One region of the Mesorhizobium salmacidum genome, then DNA from elsewhere that is predicted to be linked to it. Evidence: riboswitches for the same ligand, from Rfam matches in the RefSeq annotation. Region 1 holds a riboswitch; each other region holds the start of a gene.
What was found. Region 1 has a riboswitch for cobalamin ahead of bluB (5,6-dimethylbenzimidazole synthase). Riboswitches for the same ligand answer to the same signal wherever they lie in the genome.
Positions count from the first base shown of each region.

Region 2: linked by a shared signal. The riboswitch ahead of O7A60_RS12360 (DUF1636 family protein) and the one ahead of bluB (5,6-dimethylbenzimidazole synthase) in region 1 are both predicted to bind cobalamin.
Region 3: linked by a shared signal. The riboswitch ahead of O7A60_RS28625 (DUF1636 family protein) and the one ahead of bluB (5,6-dimethylbenzimidazole synthase) in region 1 are both predicted to bind cobalamin.

Region 1 covers NZ_JAPYKS010000016.1:102,686-109,775, reverse strand. The annotation lists gene dxs (1-deoxy-D-xylulose-5-phosphate synthase) at 1-903, opposite strand, end outside; gene O7A60_RS21460 (pirin family protein) at 979-1,899, opposite strand; gene O7A60_RS21455 (DUF2277 domain-containing protein) at 1,940-2,206, opposite strand; gene O7A60_RS21450 (exodeoxyribonuclease VII small subunit) at 2,299-2,550, opposite strand; gene O7A60_RS21445 (histone deacetylase family protein) at 2,554-3,480, opposite strand; cobalamin riboswitch at 3,667-3,842, shown strand; partial or broken gene bluB (5,6-dimethylbenzimidazole synthase) at 3,942-4,601, shown strand; gene O7A60_RS21435 (hypothetical protein) at 4,688-5,671, opposite strand; gene O7A60_RS21430 (TetR/AcrR family transcriptional regulator) at 5,758-6,366, opposite strand; gene O7A60_RS21425 (MFS transporter) at 6,486-7,090, shown strand, end outside.
Region 2 covers NZ_JAPYKS010000007.1:254,024-261,113, reverse strand. The annotation lists gene O7A60_RS12370 (cobaltochelatase subunit CobN) at 1-3,476, opposite strand, end outside; gene cobW (cobalamin biosynthesis protein CobW) at 3,496-4,533, opposite strand; gene O7A60_RS12360 (DUF1636 family protein) at 4,530-4,964, opposite strand; cobalamin riboswitch at 5,003-5,210, opposite strand; gene O7A60_RS12355 (winged helix-turn-helix domain-containing protein) at 5,240-6,439, opposite strand; gene O7A60_RS12350 (NADH-quinone oxidoreductase subunit A) at 6,775-7,090, shown strand, end outside.
Region 3 covers NZ_JAPYKS010000035.1:10,558-17,647, forward strand. The annotation lists gene O7A60_RS28605 (substrate-binding domain-containing protein) at 1-837, opposite strand, end outside; gene O7A60_RS28610 (sugar phosphate isomerase/epimerase family protein) at 935-1,843, opposite strand; gene O7A60_RS28615 (Gfo/Idh/MocA family protein) at 1,840-2,871, opposite strand; gene O7A60_RS28620 (LacI family DNA-binding transcriptional regulator) at 3,066-4,091, shown strand; cobalamin riboswitch at 4,154-4,361, shown strand; gene O7A60_RS28625 (DUF1636 family protein) at 4,488-4,865, shown strand; gene O7A60_RS28630 (ABC transporter ATP-binding protein) at 4,862-5,650, shown strand; gene O7A60_RS28635 (ABC transporter substrate-binding protein) at 5,697-6,644, shown strand; partial or broken gene O7A60_RS28640 (FecCD family ABC transporter permease) at 6,644-7,090, shown strand, end outside.

The DNA of each region.
Region 1 (7,090 bases):
TTCCGCCGGCGCATAACCCTTGCCCTTCTGGGTGACGACATGGATCAGCACCGGACCCTTGCCGTTGTCGCGGACATTTTTCAGGACCGGGATCAGATGCTCCAGATTGTGACCGTCGATCGGGCCGATGTGATAGAAGCCGAGTTCCTCGAACAAAGTGCCGCCGGTGACGTAGCCGCGCGCATGTTCGACCGCGCGGGTGATGGCTCGATCGGCCCGCTTGCCGAGATAGGAGGTCAGTTTCTTGCCAAAGTCGCGCAAGCCGATATAGGCCTTGCCGGAAGCCAGGCGCGCCAGATAGGCGCTCATGGCGCCGGTCGGCGGCGCAATCGACATGTCGTTGTCGTTGAGGATGACGATGAGGCGGGCATCGAGCGCGCCCGCATTGTTCATCGCCTCATAGGCCATGCCGGCCGACATTGCGCCGTCGCCGATGACTGAAATGACATTGTTGCGGCCGCCTGAAAGGTCGCGGGCGGCGGCCATGCCGAGACCAGCCGATATGGACGTCGAGGAGTGGGCGGCGCCGAACGGGTCATACTCGCTCTCGGCTCGGCGGGTGAAGCCCGACAAACCCCCTTCCTGGCGCAGGGTGCGGATGCGGTCCCGGCGTCCGGTCAGGATCTTGTGCGGATAGGCCTGGTGGCCGACATCCCAGATCAGCCGGTCATCGGGTGTGTTGAAGACATAATGCAGCGCCACCGTCAGTTCGACCACGCCAAGGCCGGCACCAAGGTGGCCGCCGGTGTGGGAGACAGCATCGACCAGTTCGGCGCGCAGCTCGGACGCCAGTTGCGGCAATTCGCTCTCGGCCAGCGTGCGCAGGTCGGCCGGGACGCGAACCTTGTCGAGAAGCGGCGTATGCGGCGTTGCGTTCACGTTGGGACCAGACTCTCTTTTCATCGGCGGGATAGGCCGCCGGCCGGCGAAAGTAAATGCGTGTCGGTGACGCGGACGGTCAGCCCCTCACCGCTCCGCTCAGCCTTCCGGCAGCGGAATGAACTCTTTCTCATCGCCAGGAACGATATCGAAGCGGCCGGTCTTCCATTCCTGCTTGGCCTGCTCGATGCGCTCCTTCGACGAAGAGACGAAATTCCACCAGATGTAGCGCTTCGAACCGAGCGAGGCGCCGCCGAACAGCATGAAATGCGCACCGGTTTGCGACGATATGACGATCTCGTCGCCGGGCCGGAACACCAGCAGCCGTTCGGCCGGAAAGACGTCGCCCGAAATCGAGACTTCGCCCTCCAGCGTGTAGATGGCGCGCTCTTCCGCATCGGCCGGGATTTTGACGCTGGCACCGGGCCCCAGCCGCAAATCGGCGTAGAGCGTGTCGGAATCTGCCCGCACCGGGGACCGCAACCCTTGGAAGTCACCGATGACGACGCGGCCGCTGACGCCTTCGGCATCGATCTCTGGAAGCCGCAGCGCCCCTGTGTTCTCGAACACCGGTGCAACCTCTTCCTTGCCGTCCGGCAGAGCCAGCCAGGTCTGCAGGCCGGAGATCGACATCGGCGCGCCGCGCAATTCCTGCGGCGTGCGCTCGGAGTGGACGATGCCACGGCCCGCGGTCATCAGGTTCACGTCGCCGGGTTCGATCACCATTTCGGTGCCGAGCGAATCGCGGTGCCTGATCTTACCATCGAACAGATAGGTCACTGTCGACAGGCCGATATGCGGGTGCGGACGGACATCGAGCGCCTGGCCGGCGCGCATGATCGCGGGGCCCATGCGATCGAAGAAAATGAACGGCCCGACCAGCCTTCTCTTGGCGGTCGGCAAGGCGCGGCGCACCTCGAAGCCGCCAATATCCTTGGCGTTGGGGATGACCATCAGTTCGATCTGGTCGCTGGCGAAGGCATCGCCGGCCTCAGGGTCTTTCCCCGGGAAGAAGCTCATGAACTCTCCTGGTCAGCGCTCGGTGGCCGCTTTGGACATGTCAGGCGAACCGGATCGCCGCCTTTGCTCTCAGTTTGGCTGCCACCTCTTCGCGATTGCGCGGATGCTGGTGGGTTTCGAGGGAATCAAGCAATTCGCGTGCGGATGCCGCGATGGCTTCGACCGCATGATCGAACGCATGCTGGTTCTGTTTCGACGGTCGCGTCGTTCCGCTGAGCTTGCGGACAAACTGGAGTGCCGCGTCGCGGACTTCGTCATTGGTTGCCGGCGGATCAAAATTGAACAGGGTCTTGATGTTTCTGCACATCGCTTCCGTATCTCCTCTTATCCGTTTCAATCGGGACGAGTTGTATCCTCAATCATGATCGTGTCCAAAAGTCGGTAAGCCTGCTCCGGACCTCAGTCCGCGTCGAGCGGCTCGGTTCCAACCGGCTTGCCGTCGCGCGACAGCCTGATCTTCTCGACCTTGTCCTCGGCGGCCTTCAGCAACCGGTCGCAATGCACCTTCAGCGCCTCGCCGCGCTCGTAGATCCGGATCGACTGGTCGAGCGGCACGTCGCCACGCTCCAGATCATCGACGATCTTCTCCAGCGCGTCGAGTGCCTGCTCGAAGCTCATCGCCTTGACGTCTTCGTTGATCTCACCAGTCATCATTCATCCTTTCATCAGTCGCCCGACATGGGCGGCGACCGAAAATGCCAATCCGTGCAGATCGTAGCCGCCCTCGAGCACGCTGACGAGCCGGTTGCCGCTATGGCGCGCGGCGCGCTGCATCAGCTGGCCGGTCGCCCAGTCGAAATCGTCCTCGGTCAGATTGATTTCCGCCAGCGGGTCGCGATGGTGGGCGTCGAAGCCGGCCGAAACGATGATCAAATCGGGCGCGAAATTGTCGAGTGCCGGCAGCACGCGCGACAGGAAAGCATCGCGAAACACCTCGCTGCCGGTCTGCGGCGCCAGCGGCGCGTTGACGATGTTGCCGGCGCCGGTCTCGTTCTTCGCGCCGGTGCCGGGATAGAGCGGCATCTGGTGCGTCGAGCAATAGAGCACCGAGGGATCGTCCCAGAAAATATCCTGCGTGCCGTTGCCGTGGTGCACGTCCCAATCGACGACGGCGACACGCTCCGCGCCATGCTTCTTCTGCGCATAGCGGGCAGCGATAGCCGCAGTGTTGAAGAAGCAGAAGCCCATGGCCGTGTTCTTTTCAGCATGATGGCCAGGCGGCCGGGCGGCGACGAAGACATTGTCGGCGCGGCCCGCAAAGACGTCGTCGACGGCGGCATTGGCGGCGCCGATCGCCGTGATCACCGCCTGCCAGCTCTTCGGGCTGGCAGTGGTGTCGGCGTCAATGCGGGCGAGGCCTTCATCGGGAATGGCAGCGCGCACGCGCGCGACGAAATCGGCGGGATGCGCGTAGAGGATGGTGGCCTCGTCGCCTTGCGGTGCCTCGACGCGGTCAAGCGCGGCAAAAGCTTCGTCGTCGAGCACGCGCTCGATGGCGCGCAAGCGGTCGGGCCGCTCGGGGTGACCTGGCGGGGTGATGTGTTCGAGGAAGATCGGGTGCGTGTAGAGACGAGTGGCCATGTCCCCCTATCTAGTGCCCCGGCGCCGTGATGGCCATGCGTTGCGGCTTGATCGCTGGGGAAAATCACGGCTGCGTCCATTCATGTCGCTGCGGGCATTGGCGTCGCCGGCGCTTCGGCGTAAGGTCGCCGCCACTGCCTGGTGCCCGCCGGTCTGTTTGTTTTAGCCGCATTCTGCGACGCCAAGTGATTCCACTTGGCTACAAGTGCTCTGGCGGGAGAATCGGGAACACGGTTTGATACCGTGGCGTGCCCAACGCTGTGAGGGGGACCGCGCCGGTAAGTGCCACTGTCAATGACGGGAAGGCACCGGACGCGGGTTGATCCCGAGCCAGAAGACCGGCCTGGCAGGCATCGTCATCCGCATGGTCAGGCGGATGATATCAGAGCGACGCGCGTCCTCCTGGACGCACAAAGTACGCTCTGAGAATTTGAACTGCTGCAATCGCAAGGGGACAAGCGATGCCGGAAGCTATGACCGCTCCAATGGGCGATGGATTTGATCAGATAGCGCGTGACGCGGTTTACCGCGCCATGTTCACGCGGCGCGACGTCCGCAGCCATTTTACATCGGAAACGATCGACGACGAGGTGCTGGCGCGGCTTTTGCTCGCCGCCCATCACGCGCCGTCAGTCGGCTTCATGCAGCCTTGGAATTTCATCGTCATCCGCGATGCCGCGCGACGGGCGGAGGTGCGCGATCTGTTCTTGGCGGCGCGCGAACAGGAACTGCCGGCAATCGAGGCGGACCGGCGGGCGCTTTACCGCAAGCTCAAGCTCGAAGGCATCTGCGAAAGCGCATTGAACATCTGCATCACCTGCGACCGCGAGCGCTCGAAAGCCTCGCCGCTGGGACGCTGGCACAATCCGGAAATGGATCTTTACAGCACGGTCTGCGCGGTGCAGAATTTTTGGCTGGCGGCACGCGCCGAGGGAGTCGGCGTCGGCTGGGTCAGCATCATCGAGGCGCAAGCGCTGAAGAGCCTGCTGTCCATCCCCGATCACGTGACGCCGATCGCCTATCTCTGCGTCGGCCGTGTCTCGGAGTTCGCGCCAAAACCGGATCTCGAAACGCATGGCTGGGGCCGACGGCTGCCGTTGCCCGACCTGATCATGAGCGAGACTTTTTGTGGGCAAGGCGAAGCGCCGCTCAAATCGACAGTGGCCCGCTTCAGCACTGTCGCCGGTGGGCCCGCCAGCCCAACCGATCAGCGTGTCGCGCCGGCCGTGCCCCAGCGCGAACCGTCGAAGGTGGAGAGCGCCTTGCGCTTGAGTTCCCGGAACTTCGACGAGGCATCGGCCAGCCTGGCGTCCCAGGCGGCATCGGGCACCTGACCCTCGATGGTCTTGAAATAGACCTGCATCAGGCAGGCGATGGCGAACGGCTCGATGAACGCCGCCTTAAAGGCCCAGGCAAAGACGATGGCCAGAACGAAGGCCCAACCGGCGAGCTGTCCTGGCATGACGTAAAGAATGGCGGCTGCCGGGGCCAGCATCAGCAGGAAGATGACGAAGGAGACCCCCCACATGATCACGGCCAGCCAGACGGCGTTCTTGACCATGATCTTGCCGTTCTGGGCGTAGAGCACGACGCCTTGCCGCGCGGTCTCGAAGGGTGAGGACGAATTGATGCGGATGTTGTAGCCGAGAATGATCTCGTCGACATAGGTCAGCGACAGGCGGATCACCGTGTTGAGGAACGAGACCAGGCCGCTCAGGCCCGGAATGGGCAGGAAAGCCGCAATGCCGCTCAGCAGGCCGGTGATGGCGCGGATGGCGCCCTTGACCAGCTGGTCGACGACGAAAAGGATGTTCGCTTCGGCAAAGCGCTCGGTCACAACCTCTTTCGCGTAGGCGATCTGGTTCTGGCCGTCGGGTACGTCATGGCCGTCGATCAGATGCACCATGACGGCGATATGGCCTGCCTTGACGACGTAGAGGATGTATTCGCGGATCCAGTAGACAGCGATCGAGACGAGGCCGAAACCAACTACGCCGCCCCACATGGCAAAGGACAACGGCCCGTCGGGATCGGTGGAGATATGGCCGACGCCATAGCCGACCGAGGCGCCCGTGCCGGTGGCCATGATATAGGCCAGCGTGATGCCGAAATAGACGATCATACGAAAGACGATGAAAGGCCAGGTCCGCATCATGATGGACACCGACCTGCCGATATCGAAATCCCACATGCCCCGAATCCCCCAGAGGTGGCGTGGAGGATGCGCCCAAACCGTTTATTGTCAATTGCAGGCGGTGGCGGGAGCGCCACGGTGGCTCAGTTTGGCCGGGCTTCCGGCTTTTCGAGCAGGCCTTCGAGCAATTGCTTGAACGCTGCCACCACCTTCCTCGACGTCGCTTCGGGATCGTTCGAATTGGCGATCCGCTGCGCGGCCTGACTGCTCGCCCCGTTGATCAGCCGCGCCGCGGTCTCGGGATCGAGGCCCGGCACGACCACCCCCTCCTCTTGCAGCGCGGTCAGATGATCGGTCATTGAACCGACGCAGGCATTGGCATTCGACCACTGTGCCGGATCGCCCAGCACGGCCGGACCGTCCCGGAACATGATGCGCTGGATTTCCGGCTCCAGCGCCATTTCGATGTAGGTCGTGCATTCGTCGACGAAATGCTGCCAGCGGGTCGGCGCCCTCGACGCGACCTCATTCACCCGGGCGGCCATTTCCGCATCGATTTGCGCGATAACCGCCTGCAGCAGTCCCTTCTTATCGCCGAAGTGATGATAGAGGGCGCCGCGCGTCAGTCCGGCCGATGCGGTGAAATCGTCCATAGACGCTTCGGCATAACCGATGGTGCCAAAGGCTTGGCGCGCCGCGGCGATCAGCTTGGCACGCGTCTCGGCGATCATCTCCTTGCGGGGTCGGTGCATGCTCTGGCCTTATCTACATACGCTCCGTATGCCAATTGACATACGCGACGTATGGTTTATTTAACACTTATACGTCTCGTATGTAATTGTCGAATCGCCCCTTGTCGAGGAACAGGATCATGCAAAACCCCTACTCGGAAATCTTTCGCGCTCCTGGCGCCAGGGGCTTTGCCGCCGCCGGCTTCATGGCGCGCCTGCCGATCGCCATGGCGCCGATCGGCATCGTGGCGATGCTGTCGCAGACGCGTGGCGAATACTGGCTGGCGGGTGCGGTTTCGGCGACATTCGCCTTGGCCAATGCTTTCCTGGCGCCGCAAATATCGAGGTTGGTCGACCGCCTCGGCCAGACGCGGGTTGTCGTCCCCACCACCATCATCTCCGTGCTCGCATTCGCGGCCCTGATCGCATCGGCCAATCAGGACTGGCCGGTATGGACGCTATTCGTGTCGGCATTGCTGGCCGCGGCGATGCCAAGCATGCCGGCCATGGTACGCGCGCGCTGGACCGAGATTTTCCGGGGCCGGCCCGAGATGAACACCGCCTTCGCCTTCGAGTCGGCGGCCGACGAACTGGTCTACATCGCCGGCGCATCGCTGTCGGTTGGTCTCAGCGCCGCGCTGTTCCCGGAAGCGGGCGTGCTCGTCAGCACGCTGTTCCTAGCCCTGGGCTCGACAGCCTTCATCCTGCAGCGTTCGACCGAACCGCAGGTGCGACCGGTGGACCA
Region 2 (7,090 bases), on a different contig from region 1:
TCGTCGATGGAATTGCGCAAGGGATGCCAGAGGCCGCGCCGGCGCGCCGACAGGAAGCGCTCGGCGATGACTTTGGCGGCGGCGGGATTTTCGCGCAGGATGAAGGCACGAACCTCGGCGTCACCGAGATAGGCATCATGCACGGCCTCGATCAGCGCGCCTGAAATGGCATGGGTGGTCTCGGCGAAGCCGACCAGCCGGTCGACGGTTTCGGCGAATTCGGAGGCGCCGCGCGGACCGTGGCGCATCTGCCCAGATATGAAGCGGGCGTTGACGGCACGGGCACGCACCACGCGCGACACCGCTTCGCCAACCGATCGCGGTTTCGGCCTCTGCGGGTCCGTGGTGTCGAGCACGATGACGTCGGCGTTCCTGCCGAGTGTGGCCAAGGCGGCCGAAAAGCCGCCGATGAAGGCGACGTCGGCGGAACCTTCGAGAATGTCGCGGCCGGGGTCGTCGCCGGTGTGGACCAGAAGATCGGCTTCGGCAATGCGGCCTTCAAACACTCCGGGTGCCGAGACCCCTTCGCCGCCGGCGCCGCCATAGGCATGCGAGGTGGCGTCGAGATAGGCGCGGCCGATTTCTTCGCGCGCCGCCCAGTCGCCGCTGGACAAAATCTCTTCGACGCCGGCGCCGTAAGTGCCGGGCGACGTGCCGAAGATGCGCGGGCTGACCTTGCCGTCGGCGCGGCTCCTGGCGGCGAGCGGGTTTTCTGAATCGTCCTCGCCGCGCGCTGCAACGGCGTTGGCGGCGGCGTCGATCAGTGCGATCTGGGTCGGGAACATGTCGCGGAACAGGCCTGATATGCGCCAGGTGACGTCGACGCGCGGGCGGCCGAGCGTTGCCGGCGGCAGCACCTCGATGCCGGTGATGCGGCCGGTCGCGGCATCCCATTGCGGCCGGCAGCCCATCAGCGCCAGGCCCTGCGCAATCTCCTCGCCGCCGGTGCGCAGGGAGGCCGAGCCCCAGAGGTCTGTCACCAGGGAGCGCGGCCAGTCGCCATGCGATTGCATGTAGGCGCGCACCACTTCCTCGGCAGCCACCTTGCCAAGATCATAGGCGGTCGGAGTCGGCATGGTGCGCGGGTCCGAGGTGAACAGGTTGCGGCCGGTTGGCAAGACATCGGAGCGCCCGCGCGCGGGCGCTCCGGCCGGGCCCGCCTTGACGTGACGGCCATCGAGCGCGGCGAGCAGCGCGGCCTTCTCGGCTTCCGCGCTTTGCCGGCGCATGGGATCGCGCTCGTCGTCTGGGGCGCGACCATAGATATGCAGCCCGTCCTTGATGGCAAAATCCTTGAGATCGCAGAGCCAGGCATCGATGCGGCGCAGTGCTTCGTCTGGCGCGTCGGTCTCGGCGACGCCGGCTTCGGAGGCGAGGCCGGTCTTTTGCGCGGTTTCGACAATCAGTTTCGCCAGCCGGTCACGACGACGGCGGTCGAGGCCGTCGGCCTGGGCGTATTCATCGACCAGCCGTTCGAGCTTGTGCTGGTCCTCGTCCAGTCCGGCGCCTCTCAGCGGCGGCGGCAGATGACCAAGGGTGACCGCGGCAATGCGCCGTTTGGCCTGTGCCGCTTCGCCGGGGTTGGAGACGATGAAGGGATAGATGACGGGCAGGGAGCCGGTGACGATCTCGGGGAAGCAGGCTTGCGAAAGCGCGACGGTCTTGCCGGGCAGCCATTCCAGCGTGCCGTGGGCGCCGACATGGATGAGAGCGTGGACGCCGAGTGATTCGCGCAGCCACAGGCCGAACGCGATCAAAGCGTGGCGCGGAGGCAGCGTCGGATCGTGGTAGTCGGCGCGGCGGTCCGCGGAACGGCCACGGTCAGGGGCGAGTGCGACGATGATGTTGCCGAAATGCGCGGCGCGGAAGGGGAAGTTGGCGGCGGTCGGCGCTTGAACACCCCCCTCTGTCCTGCCGGACATCTCCCCCGCAAGGGGGGAGATCGGCAGTTCCGGGGCCGGCGCTCCTTCTGCAATGTTGGCAGTTGGCGAAAGCCGTGACGACAGCGCAATCTCCCCCCTTGCGGGGGAGATGTCCGGCAGGACAGAGGGGGGTGCTTCGCGAAGACCTGTCTCCCGATCTGCTCGGCCCCACGCAGCATCTACTGAGGCGATTGCATCTGCTGGCAGCTCTTTCGAGAGGTCCAAATAGTCCGCCAAGCCAAGTCGGTGATCACTTTTTTCCAGCAAATCCAGCAATTCACGCGGCGTTTGCGGTATCGCGTCAACGGCATAGCCCTGTTCGCTCAAGTCCCGCAGCATGGCCAGCACGCTGGACGGCACATCCAGCCCGACCGCATAGCCGGTGCGGCCGGGAGCACTGGGATAATCGGGAATGAGGATCGCCAGCTTGCGTTCGGCGCGCGGGGTCTGCTGCAAACGGATGAAGGCCGCGACGCGCCTAGCCACTTGCTCAACACGATCCCGTTCCGGCCGGTTGGCCAAGGCGCGGTGGCCCAGCGCCGGGTCGACATCGCTCTCGCCCTTGAAAGAGATGGCGCCGGCAAGGATGCGGCCATCGAGTTCGGGCAGCACGACATGCATGGCAAGGTCGGCGGGCGCCAGTCCGCGCTGATTGTTTTCCCACACGTCGCGGCGCGTGGTGGCGACGATGACCTGGAAGACAGGCACGCCGGCGCGGTCGAACAGGGTTTCCACGCCGGGCTCGGCGCCAGAAGCGAAAGCGGTCGCGGTGATGATGGCGGCGGGTTTCAGCGATGCAATGGCATTTTCGACGAACGCCAGGGACACCGGATCCTTGAGACTGGAAACGAAGATCGGGACCGGTGCCAGTCCCTGGGAGTGCAAAGCCTCGGCCAGCGCATCGATCGGGGCGACATCGGCTGCAAGCAGCATCGATCGGTAGAAGAGAATCGGGATGATGGGAGCGCTGGCATTTGAAAGGTCCGGCTGTTCTGCGACCCCCAATCCAGATTGATGGTAACCAGCCTTCGGCACGCTGACCGGACTGGCGACGGGCATATCCTGTCCAGCCAGGCCTGCCAGCCTGTGCACCAGGGCGCTCATATTGGCCGGGCCGCCCTCGCGGAAATAGCCGAGCAGGCCGTCGAGTTCGGCGCGCGGCAGCGTCGAGGCTTGGATCAGTCTGAGATCCTCATCATGGCTTTCACCCGGAAGCAGCGCCAGTCTTATGCCGCGCTCGCGGGCGATTGCCGCGAGCTGGTCGCAGCCATAGCGCCACCAGTCGTAGCCGCCGAGGATACGCACCATGATGACCTTGGCATGGCGGGCGACGCTGTCGATCCAGAGATCGACGGACATGGGATGGCGCAGGTCGCGCAGTGCGGCGAGCCGCATCGACGGCAAGCGATCGGCGTCGGCCTTCCATGCCGCCGCCAGCCCGGCGAGATCGCTGTCGGTGAAGGACAGGGCCACGATATCCGCCGGCGCCTGCCGGAGATCGACAGGCTCGGCGAGGTCGTCGAGCGACGCGGAGGTCGTGGTGAGGATGTGCATCGCTGCCCGTGCCTGAAAATCAGCCGGCGAGGATACGTTCGATCGCCGGACGGTTCAGCCCCTTGAGGCCGATGACGACGAGGCGCGAACGGCGGTCGTCCCCGGCGGTCCAGGCGCGGTCATAGTAGTGATTGACGCGCGGGCCGACGGCCTGCAGCAGGAGCCGCATCGGCTTGCCACCGACCTCGACGAAGCCTTTCACTCGCAACACGTTTTCCTGTTCGGCGGCGGCGGCGACGCGTCTTGCCAGTTCGTCGGGATTGGCGATCGAGGGGATGTCGACGATGAACGTGTCGAAGTCGTCATGTTCGTGGTCGAACGCGCCGTCGTGATGGGATTTGCGGTTCTCGATGTCGTCCTCGACGGCGAGACCAAGCCCGAGCAGCACCGTGGGATCGACCTTGCCGTGAGACGTCGGCACGATCTTCACGGCGCGGGCGGAGTGTTCGCCAATGATGGCATGGGCGCGGGCTGAGCCCTCGGCGTCCATCAGGTCGCTCTTCGACAGGATGATCAGGTCGGCGCAGGCGATCTGGTCCTCGAACACCTCCTCGACCGGATCATCATGGTCGAGGCTTTCATCGCCGGCGCGCTGCGCCTGCAGGGCGTCCATGTCGTTGGCGACGCGACCTTCGGCAAGTGCGGGACCATCGACCACGGCGATGACGCCGTCGACGGTCACCCGGCTCTTCACTGTCGGCCACTGGAAGGCTTGGACCAGCGGCTTGGGCAGAGCGAGGCCCGAGGTTTCGATCAGGATATGGTCGACCTTCGGTGTCAGCGACAGGATCCGGTCGAGCGCCGGCACGAAATCGTCGGCGACGGTGCAGCAGATGCAGCCATTGGCCAGCTCGACGATGTTTTCCTCGGGGCAGGTGTTGATGCCGCAGCCCTTGAGGATCTCGCCGTCGATGCCGATGTCGCCAAACTCGTTGACAATGATCGCGATACGCTTGCCGCCGGCGTTTTCCAGGAGATGGCGGACCAGGGTCGTCTTGCCGGCGCCGAGGAAGCCGGTGACGACGGTGCAGGGAACGCGGGAAACGGATGCGGTCATATCAAGTCTTTCAGCATGTCGAGGGGAGGGATGCGGGCCACGAGGCCGCGCTTGAGGCTGTCGGGCCGACCCCGCCAGGGAATGAGGCCGTCGCTGGAGGTGGCGAAGAGTTTCGCGCCGGTGACGAGATCGGCGCCGCTGGTCGTGGTCAGATCGCCGAAGACATAGCTCCAGCAGCCGTCACGCAGGATCGCGGCGCTCAGTCGGCGTTTGCAATTGCCGAGGCATTCGACGGTGTGGATGCGGATGTTGTCGCCCGAGGCGGCTTGGCGCATATCTTCGGCCAAAAGTTCGCCGGCCCGGGGATGGGCGTCGGAGCCGGTCTCGTCGCGACAGGAGGCGCAGACAATGACAGTGATGCCGGCCAGGGAATCATCCTCGCCGGACGAAATGTCCGTTGTTTCAGCCGAAAAACTGCTGTCGCGATCCAAATCAGGCTCCTTGCCCGGAAAACCCGCCGGGCGATCGGATACTTGCATTCCAGACGGCAGGTCTCCTGGCTCGCGGGTCATCGCCTTGGGTAGCCGCCTTCCCGGGACAATCCCAGTGGCTTTCGGCCTTGGCTCTTCGCTCACAGTTGCGGGGACAGCCGCGGATTTGGGATTTTTCAATCCCGCACCGCATTCCCTCTTGGCTCCTCCCTTTGCTGAGAGGAGACCGTCTGGATCCGATTTAGGCTCTTGCGGGCAGCGGTGTCAACGCGAGCTTACGACACCGCGATGTCGGACAGCGCCGGGCCCAGGTCGCCGGCAGGCGTCACTTCGATGCGTTCGAGGCCAAGCCAGCCCTGCATCTGCTTCAATTCCTCGAAGAGCTGAGCGGCGGTTCCGGGCGGTGCGCCGGGCTCGGCGTAAGCAGCATGGACACGCAGGACACTTGCCGGCCGGTCTGCCTTGAGGTCGACGCGCGCCACGATCCTGTCGCCGAGCAGGAAAGGCAGGACGTAATAGCCGTATTGGCGCTTGTCGGCCGGGGTGTAGATCTCGATCCGGTAGTGAAAATTGAACAGCCGCTCTGAGCGCGAGCGCTCGAAAACGACCGGATCGAACGGCGCCAGCAGGGCGCGAGCCTCGATCTTGCGTGGCAAACGCGCGTCCCTATAGAGGTAAGCCGGCTTGTCCCAGCCCTCGACGCGAACCGGCAGCAACTCGCCGAGTTCGACCAGTTCCTCCAGCCGGCCTTTCATATCGGCGGGGGAGAGTCGAAAATAGTCGCGCAGGTCGCCTGATGTCGCGATGCCGTGGGCGCGGGCGGAGATGCGCAGCAATTCACGATGTGCATCCTCGGCGCCCGGTACTGGCAGGTCGAGAATCGCCCGCGGCAGCACGCGCTCTGGCAGGTCGTAGAAGCGCTCGAAGCCGCGCCGGTGCGCCGTGGTGATGCGCCCGGCCCAGAACAGCCATTCGAAGGCATGCTTGGCGTGGCTCCAGCCCCACCAGCCGCCGGAGCCTTTCTGGCCCTCCAGCGCGGAAGCGGCGACCGGTCCGCGTGCGACGACCTCGCGGTAGATCTCTTCTATATAGGCGGCGTGCTCGCGGCCCCATTTGGCCAGCCCCAGATACATTTCATCGCCTTGCTCGGCGCGCCGCATGCGCCAGCGCATCAGCGGATAGGTCTCGACCGGCAGGAACGAGGCCTCATGCGCCCAGTATTCGAAGACCGTGCGCTTGCGGGTCACGGCGGCGTTGTCGAGCAAAGCGAGGGGATAGGGGCCAAGACGCGAATAGAGCGGCATGTAATGGGCGCGAACCACCGCACTGACGGAATCGATCTGCAGCAGGCCGGTGCGGGACAAAACGCGGGCGAAATGGCGGCGGTCGGGCGTGCCGGCTGGGCGGGGATCGAGAAACCCTTGAGCGGCAAGCGCGATGCGCCGGGCGGCGGCAAGCGAGATCTTTTCCTTCATGCGGATGCGTCCCTGATGGACCTGTCTGGCGTCGTTGCGAGGCGTGATTCCAGCCCATGCTAGCAGGGTTTTGGCGGCAACTCTGTCAGGAGAGAAAAGTGGAGTAAAAGGCGAAGGAAATCAAACAGGAGCGTATGGGACCAGTTTCTCCCGGATTGCCGTCCAGCTCGGTGTTTTGAACAAGGTTTGACTTGCTTCGCTGGAAGTGCTGCGCTAACCCTCGCCGCGTTGCAGCATAGGCTCCTTAAAACGGTTCAGCGGTTAAACTGTCACGCTTCCGCATTAAGGTCCGGTGCTGTAATCAACGTGGATTGGCGCCAACGGAAAGCCGCTGCATGAACGCACTCCTCAGTTCGTACCTGCCCATCGTCCTGTTTATCGGCGTGGCGCTGGTGGTCGGTCTGGCGCTGCTGGCCGCGCCCTTCCTGGTAGCCTACCGCAACCCGGATCCCGAGAAGCTGTCCGCCTATGAATGCGGTTTCAACTCGTTCGACGACGCCCGCATGAAATTCGACATCCGCTTCTACCTGGTGTCGATCCTGTTCATCATCTTCGACTTGGAAGTAGCCTTCCTCTTCCCCTGGGCGGTGTCCTTTTCGAAGATTGGCATGCTCGGTTTCTGGTCAATGATGGTGTTTTTGGCAGTGCTGA
Region 3 (7,090 bases), on a different contig from region 1:
GCCGGCCTTGAAGCCCTCGACGATCTGCGGGCTGGTGTCGAAACCGAAGTTGAAGATATCGCCGGGCTTGCGCCCCGCCGCCTGCATATAGGTGGGGACATTGCCGAGCATCTGTCCGCCGGGATAGCCCACCGCCTTGATATCCGGGTGATTGAGAAGCGCCGCCGTGATCACCGGAATGGCGAGGTTGGGGTCGGAAGCCCATTCGCCGCTTGGCGGCGAGGACAGCTGGATGACCTCGACGCCCGCTTCCTTCAGCGCCGCCACGGTGGCGCGCTCGCGCGCGCCGCGGTTCTCGTTCTCGAACGGGCCGATCATGATTGCCTTGTCGCCGGCCTTGAGCTTGCCGAGCTTGAGCGCTTCGGCGCCGAGCGCGCGGCCCTGCTGTTCCTGCTGCGCGCCGACATAGCCGCCACCGAACGCCGCCGTCACCTTCGGCACCGGGACGTTCTGGTACATCATCTTGATACCGTCCTTATGCGCCTCTTCGGCGAGCGGCATGATCGCGGCGTCGCCCGGATGGCCCATCATGGCGATGCCCTGGGGCTTGACCGCGACCGCTTCGCGCAATTGCTGCACCATCTTCTCCGCGTCCCACTGGGAGAAGATGTAGTCGACCTTGGGCCCGAGATCGGCCGCGGCCTGCTTGGCGCCATTGTAGACGATGGTGCCGAAGGCGTCGCCCTCGGCGCCGCCGACGAAGAAGCGGATGTGGACGTCCTTGCACCATTGGCCGTCGAGCGCCTGCGCCGGCAAGGTGGAGATTGCGGCGGTAAGCGCCGTGGCGGCCGCCACCACGGTCGTCCGCAGAAGTGTCGTTCTGATCGCGATGCTCATGCACGTTCCTCCCATTGTTTCCCTCGTCAGCCGAGGGGCCTTTGAACGATTGCTTTGGCAGTACCACTTGCGGCCGGCTCCTCCCGCCGGCCGGTCCTCACGCCGGATTTGGCAGGTAGCTCGCACCTCCCCGGCATAGCTTGAGATACTCCAGCGCGCGTGCCTGCCCCGTGATCTCGAGGTCGCCGCGATAGACCGGGTCGTGCCAGCCTTCGACGTCGATGGCGCCCTTGTATCCGGCCAGCCGCAATTCGCTGATCACCCGCGTCCAGTCACTGTCGCCGAAGCCTGGCGTGCGCATCTGTACGAACGGCAGCCGGCCGAACACGCCGTGCTCGCGAATGACGTCCCAGCGCACCGTCGCGTCCTTGCCATGGACGTGGAAGATGCGCGGCGCCCATTTGCGGATCTGCGGCATCGGATCGATCAGATAGACGAGCTGGTGGCAAGGCTCCCATTCGAGGCCGAGATTGTCGTCAGGCAACTCGTTGAACATCAGCTCCCAGGCGTCCGGATTGTGGGCGATGTTCCAGTCACCAGCAACCCAGTTGCCGTCCATCGCACAATTCTCGAAGGCGATGCGAACGCCCTTGTCGGCGGCGCGCCTGGCCAGCGGCCCCCACACCTCGCGAAAGCGCGGCAGGCTGTCTGTCAGCGGCTTGCCGCGGAGCCGGCCGGTAAAGCCGCAGACCATCGAGGCGCCGAACAAATGCGCATTGTCGATGACCGTCTCCCAGGCCTGGAGCACGCCACGGTCGACATCGCCGCCCTCCAGCGGATTGCCGAACACGCCGAGCGACGACACCGTGACATCGGCATCGCCGATCGCCTCGCGGATCTGGCCCGCCAACCGGGGCAGGTCCTTGCCGCCCAGTGTCTGCCAGAAGAAGGGCTGGATGCTCTCGAAGCCGAGCGGCAGGATTGCCTTGATATAGGCGGCCGGGTCGTCGAGGTTGGCCCGCACCATGGTACCGATCCTGATGTCGAGGAGCGGGTTTGGCATCATTGTGCTTCCTTTGCGATCATCACGCGGCGTCCGGTTTCGGCGCTCTCGATGGCGCCAAAGACCATGGCCAGGCTCTTGATGTTGTCGGCGCCGCGCGTTTCCGGCTCGGTGCCGGTCTCGATGGCGCGCATGAAATCCCTGATGATACCGAGATGGCCGTCGACGCGGTCGGCGGGATCGAGCGCGGGCACCTCGATTGGCTGAATTTTCTCGAACATGCCGTCGCGGCCCGGCACCACCATTTCCGCCTTCAACCCTTCATGGCCGTCCCAGATCAGGCTGCCGCGCTCGGCGACGATGCGCCAGCTGCCCTCCCAACTGGTGCGGAAGCCGGCCGCGCACCAACTGCCCGCATAGGTGAAGATCTTGCCGCCGCCGAGATCGAAGACCGCGCTGGCCGACGAGCCCTGTCGGTACCAGGAATTGGCCGGTTCCCATTCCTGGCAATGGACGCCGGCCGGCTCGCCATTGACCATGTAACGGGCGGCGTCGAATGTGTGGATCGCCATGTCGAGCAGCAGCACATGGGCCATCTCCTCGCGAAAACCGCCGAAATGTGGCGCGACGAAAAAGTCGGCGTGGATGCTGGTCGGCTTGCCGATGGCGCCGGAGTCCAGAAATCTCCGGATGCGCCTGACATTGGCGACATAGCGGCGGTTCTGGACGACGGCATGGATGCGCCCGGCCTGGCGGGCGGCCTCGACGATGGCGCGGGCATTCTCCGGGCTATCGGCGAGCGGCTTTTCCGTCAGCAGATGGCAATGATGGGCAAAGGCGGAAAACGCAACGTCGCGCCGGGCGGCGGGAACCACCACATCGAAGACCGCTTGCGGTCGGGTCTGTTCGAGCACAGCGTCGAGACTGGTGCCGATGACGGCACCACCAAGGTCGTATTCGCGAGCCCTGGCCTTCGCCCTGTCGGCATCGAGATCGACAAGGCCGACAATGGCGAGCCCGTCGATTTGCCGCGCGGCATCGAGCCAGGCCTTGCTCATCGCTCCGCAGCCGACCAGAACGGCGTCGATCATCCAGCGCTCCTCCTCTCGGCCCCTCCAGGCCGATCGTCCCGGCGTTCACGACGTGACCGTAAACGTTTTTCCGTAAACGTTTACGAGAACACACCCGAAGGCGTAGAATGTCAATCGGCCGCCCATGAAAATCGTCGTTGCGCCTTGGCCCGGGCGGCCACCGGTGCTAGCCAAGCAAGGGGGAGAACAGTCACTTGGCGTCCAGCATTCACGACCTTGCCCGTCACCTGAACATTTCGATCGGCACGGTGTCGCGCGCCCTCAATGGCCGCGCCGACGTCAATGCCGACACACGCCAGCGCGTTCTCGAGGCGGCCAGGGCTCTCAACTATTCGCCAAACCAGTCCGGCCGCAGTCTCAGGCAAGGCGCTACCCACTCGATTGCCTTCATGCTGCAGCCGCATCCGGGCGACCAGGAATACGGCGAGCCTTTCTTCATTCCGTTCCTGACTGGATTGCAGGGCCGGCTCGCCGAAAGCGGGCTGGATCTCATCGTGGTGATGGGCGCGCCGGGCGACTATCAGCAGGAGCGCCTGCGGCGTGTCGTCGAGACGCGCCGTGCCGACGCGGTGGTGCTGGCCTGGACGCGGCGCGAGGACGAGCGCATCGACTATCTGACCCAGGCCGGCTTCCCCTTCGCCACGCTCGGCCGCAGCCGCTCCGGCGACAAGGCCTACCCCTCGCTCGATCTTGATTTCGAAAAAGCAGGCGCCGACGCGGTCGATCGGCTGGTGGCGCGTGGCCATCGCCGGATCGCCGCCATTCGCCCATCGCTCGATCTGAATTTCGGCTATCTGTTCCTCGACGGCTACCGCAAGGCCTTGCGCCGGCATGGCATCGCCGTCGATCCCGGCCTGATTGCCGACGGCTTCATCAACGAGGCCGGTGGCTACGAAGTGACACCGCAGGTGATGCGGCGCAAGGACCCGCCGACCGCCATCATCTTCAACAATGACGCAATGGCGCTTGGCGGCTGCAAGGCGCTGGCCGAGATGGGCATCAAGCCGGGTCACGACATGGCGGTGACCGTCATCGTCGATACGCCGCTCTGCCGCTATTTCTCGCCAGCGTTGACTGCTTTCCGCCCGGCGCTGCAGCCCATGGGACGGCGGCTCGCCGAAATGCTGCTGGCGTCGCTGCCGGCTTTTGCGGGGGCCGCCGGGCCAGAGACCATCAGGGAGGTCTGGCCGCTGGAACTGATCGCCCGCGACAGCGATTGACCATTGGTTGGTTCTGTTATAACAAAACAAACGACTACCTTGCCTCGCCGCCGCGCGCGGCCTAGGCTGCGACTCGTGATGGTCCCCGAGCCGAAAGGCGAGGGGTGAAAAGGGAACGCGGTGAGATCCGATTTTGGGTCGAGGCCGCGGCTGCCCCCGCAACTGTAAGCGGCGAGCAAGATCCGGAACGCCACTGGCCGGCAAGGCTGGGAAGGCAGGATTGCGCAGAGACCCGTGAGCCAGGAGACCTGCCATCACTGAGTTGACCGGACGGGGTGTGCCGAGAGGAAACGTGGACATCGGTCTTGTCGGCCGGTCGACCAACATCCTTCCGTCGCCAGTTTTGAAAGTGACGGGAAGTTGGACGGCGCAATCGATCGTATTCACCCTGGGCCCATGCACCAGATCATCGTGTGCACCCTTTGCCGCGACGTGCCGACCGGCGTCAGGTCGGGCGAAGGTTTGTGCACCGAGTTGCGCTCCCGCCTCTCGGCCCAGCCTGACGTGGCGCTTGGTTTCACGGTCGAGAGCGTGGCTTGCATGGCGGGTTGCGCGCGTCCCCTGGCGGTGGCTTTCCAGGCGCCTGGCAAGGCCGCCTATCTCTTCCGGTCGGTCGATGCGCAGGCCGACGCTGCCGATCTCGTGCGGTTTGCCAGGCTTTACGCCTCGCTTCCCGACGGCTGGTGCAATTCCGGACAACGGCCGCCGCGCCTGGCCGGCAAGACGCTGGCTCGCATCCCGAGACCCGGCAAGCTGGTGGATGGCAATCGGTGACAGCGCCGCTTCTCGATGCGCGCGACTTGGGCGCGATGGCGAATGGCCGGCATCTGGTCCATGCGGTCAGCCTGTCGGTGACGTCAGGCGACCGCCTCGCCATCATTGGCCCCAACGGCGCCGGCAAGACCACGCTGCTGCGCATGTTGTCCGGCATGCTCAGGCCAAGCTCGGGGGAGGTGAAGCTTGGCGGGCGACGCCTGGACAGGATTTCACCCGCCGAGCGGGCCCTGCATATAGCCGTCGTGGGCCAGACAGACCAGCCGGACCCACGGCTGGCGGTGATCGATTATGTCGAGCTTGGCCGCGTCCCGCATGCCGGCCTGAGGCGCCGCGACGAGGAACGCGACATTGTCGTGGATGCGCTGCGGCGGACCGGCCTGTTGCCGCTGCTCGGCCGGACTATCGGCTCGCTGTCTGGTGGCGAACGCCAACGCGCCCAGCTTGCACGCGCCATCGCGCAGAAGCCCAAAATCCTGTTCCTCGACGAGCCGACCAACCACCTCGATCCGCGCGCCCGCGCGGAACTGCTCGAACTGGTGGCCGGCTTCGGCATGACCGTGATCGCGGTGCTGCACGATCTGACGCTGGTGGCACCCTTCGCCACCAAAGTGGCGGTGATGAACGAGGCCCGGCTGCATGCGCTGGCGCCGCCGCACGAGGCGCTGACGCAACAGCTTATCCGCGAGATTTTCGGCATCGACGTGTTTCGCCTGCGCCATCCCACCGAGGACCGCGAACTGACGGTGTTCGAGCTTCCGAACCGCGCCGCACCGCCGTCCTGATCAAATCCATCCTTATCCGACACGGTTCAACCAAGGAGCAAAGTCCGTGAAACGCCTCGCCCTGTCCCTCGTCTTCTCGCTGCTGGCCTCGACGGCCTTTGCCTTCCCCGTGACCGTCGACAGCTGCGGCAAGCCGCTGACCTTCGACGCGCCGCCAAAGCGCGCCGTCATCCATGATCTCAACATGGCCGAGATGGTCTTCGCGCTGAAGCTGCAGCCGTCCATTGTCGGCCTGACCGGTATCACCGGATGGTATAAAGTCGGCCCCGACTTCAAGGCAGAGCAGGGTTCCATTCCCGAACTGGCACCGAAATATCCGACGCTGGAGAATCTCCTCGCCGTCGAGCCCGAGTTCTTCTTCGCCGGCTGGTACTACGGCATGAAGCCTGGCGGCGACGTGACCCCCGACACGCTCGCTCCGCACGGCATCAAGACGCTGGTGCTGACCGAAAGCTGCGTCCATCTCGACAGGAGCCGCCCGGACGCCTCCATGGACCTGCTCTATGGCGACATCGAAAAGCTGGGCAAGATCTTCGGCAAGGAAGCAGAAGCGGAGAAGCTCGTCTCCGGCTGGAAGGCGCAACTCGCCGATATCATCGCCAGGGTCGGCAGCGCCAAGGGAACACGCGTGTTCCTTTACGATTCCGGCGAGGACAAGCCGTTTACCGCGGGAAAGTTTGCCATCCCCAGCGCCATGATATCGGCGGCCGGCGGCGACAACATCATGGCCGACATGGACACGAGCTGGGGTAACACGGACTGGGAGACGGTGGCGGCGCGCAATCCGCAATTCCTCATCCTGCTCGATTATCAGGACGGCGGCGGTTACAGGAAGCTGCTCGATTTCCTGAAGGCGCACCCGGTGATGAAAGAGACGGACGCGGTCAGGAACGAGCGCTTCGTGGCGCTTCGTTACGCCGAGCTGACGCCAGGACCGGCGAACATCGACGCCATCGGCAAGATCGCCAGGGCGATGCATCCGGAAGCGTTCTGATGGCTCTCGCCCGGGAGCACAAATCCGGCGCGCTTTCAGGGCACAAGGGCTTCATGCTGGCCATGACGGCGGGCGCGGTGGCGCTCGTCGCGCTGGCGCTGCTGTCGATCGCCTACGGCTCGACGCTGATACCTCTAGCCGATGTCGTCGCCGCACTGGGCCGTTCCATCGGGCTGGATGAACCTCAGATATCGGGTCCGGTCGGCAGGATCGTCGTCGACCTGCGGCTGCCGCGCACGATCCTGGCGATCTGTGTCGGCGGCGGGCTGGGCATCGTCGGCGCGCTTTTGCAGACGGTGACCCGCAACGACCTTGCCGACCCCTTCCTGTTCGGCCTGTCGTCGGGAGCCGCTGCCGGCGCGGTTTCCGTCATCACCGTCCTCGGCGACAGTTTCGGCATCTGGACCTTGCCTGTGGCTGCGTTCACCGGCGGCATACTCGCCGCT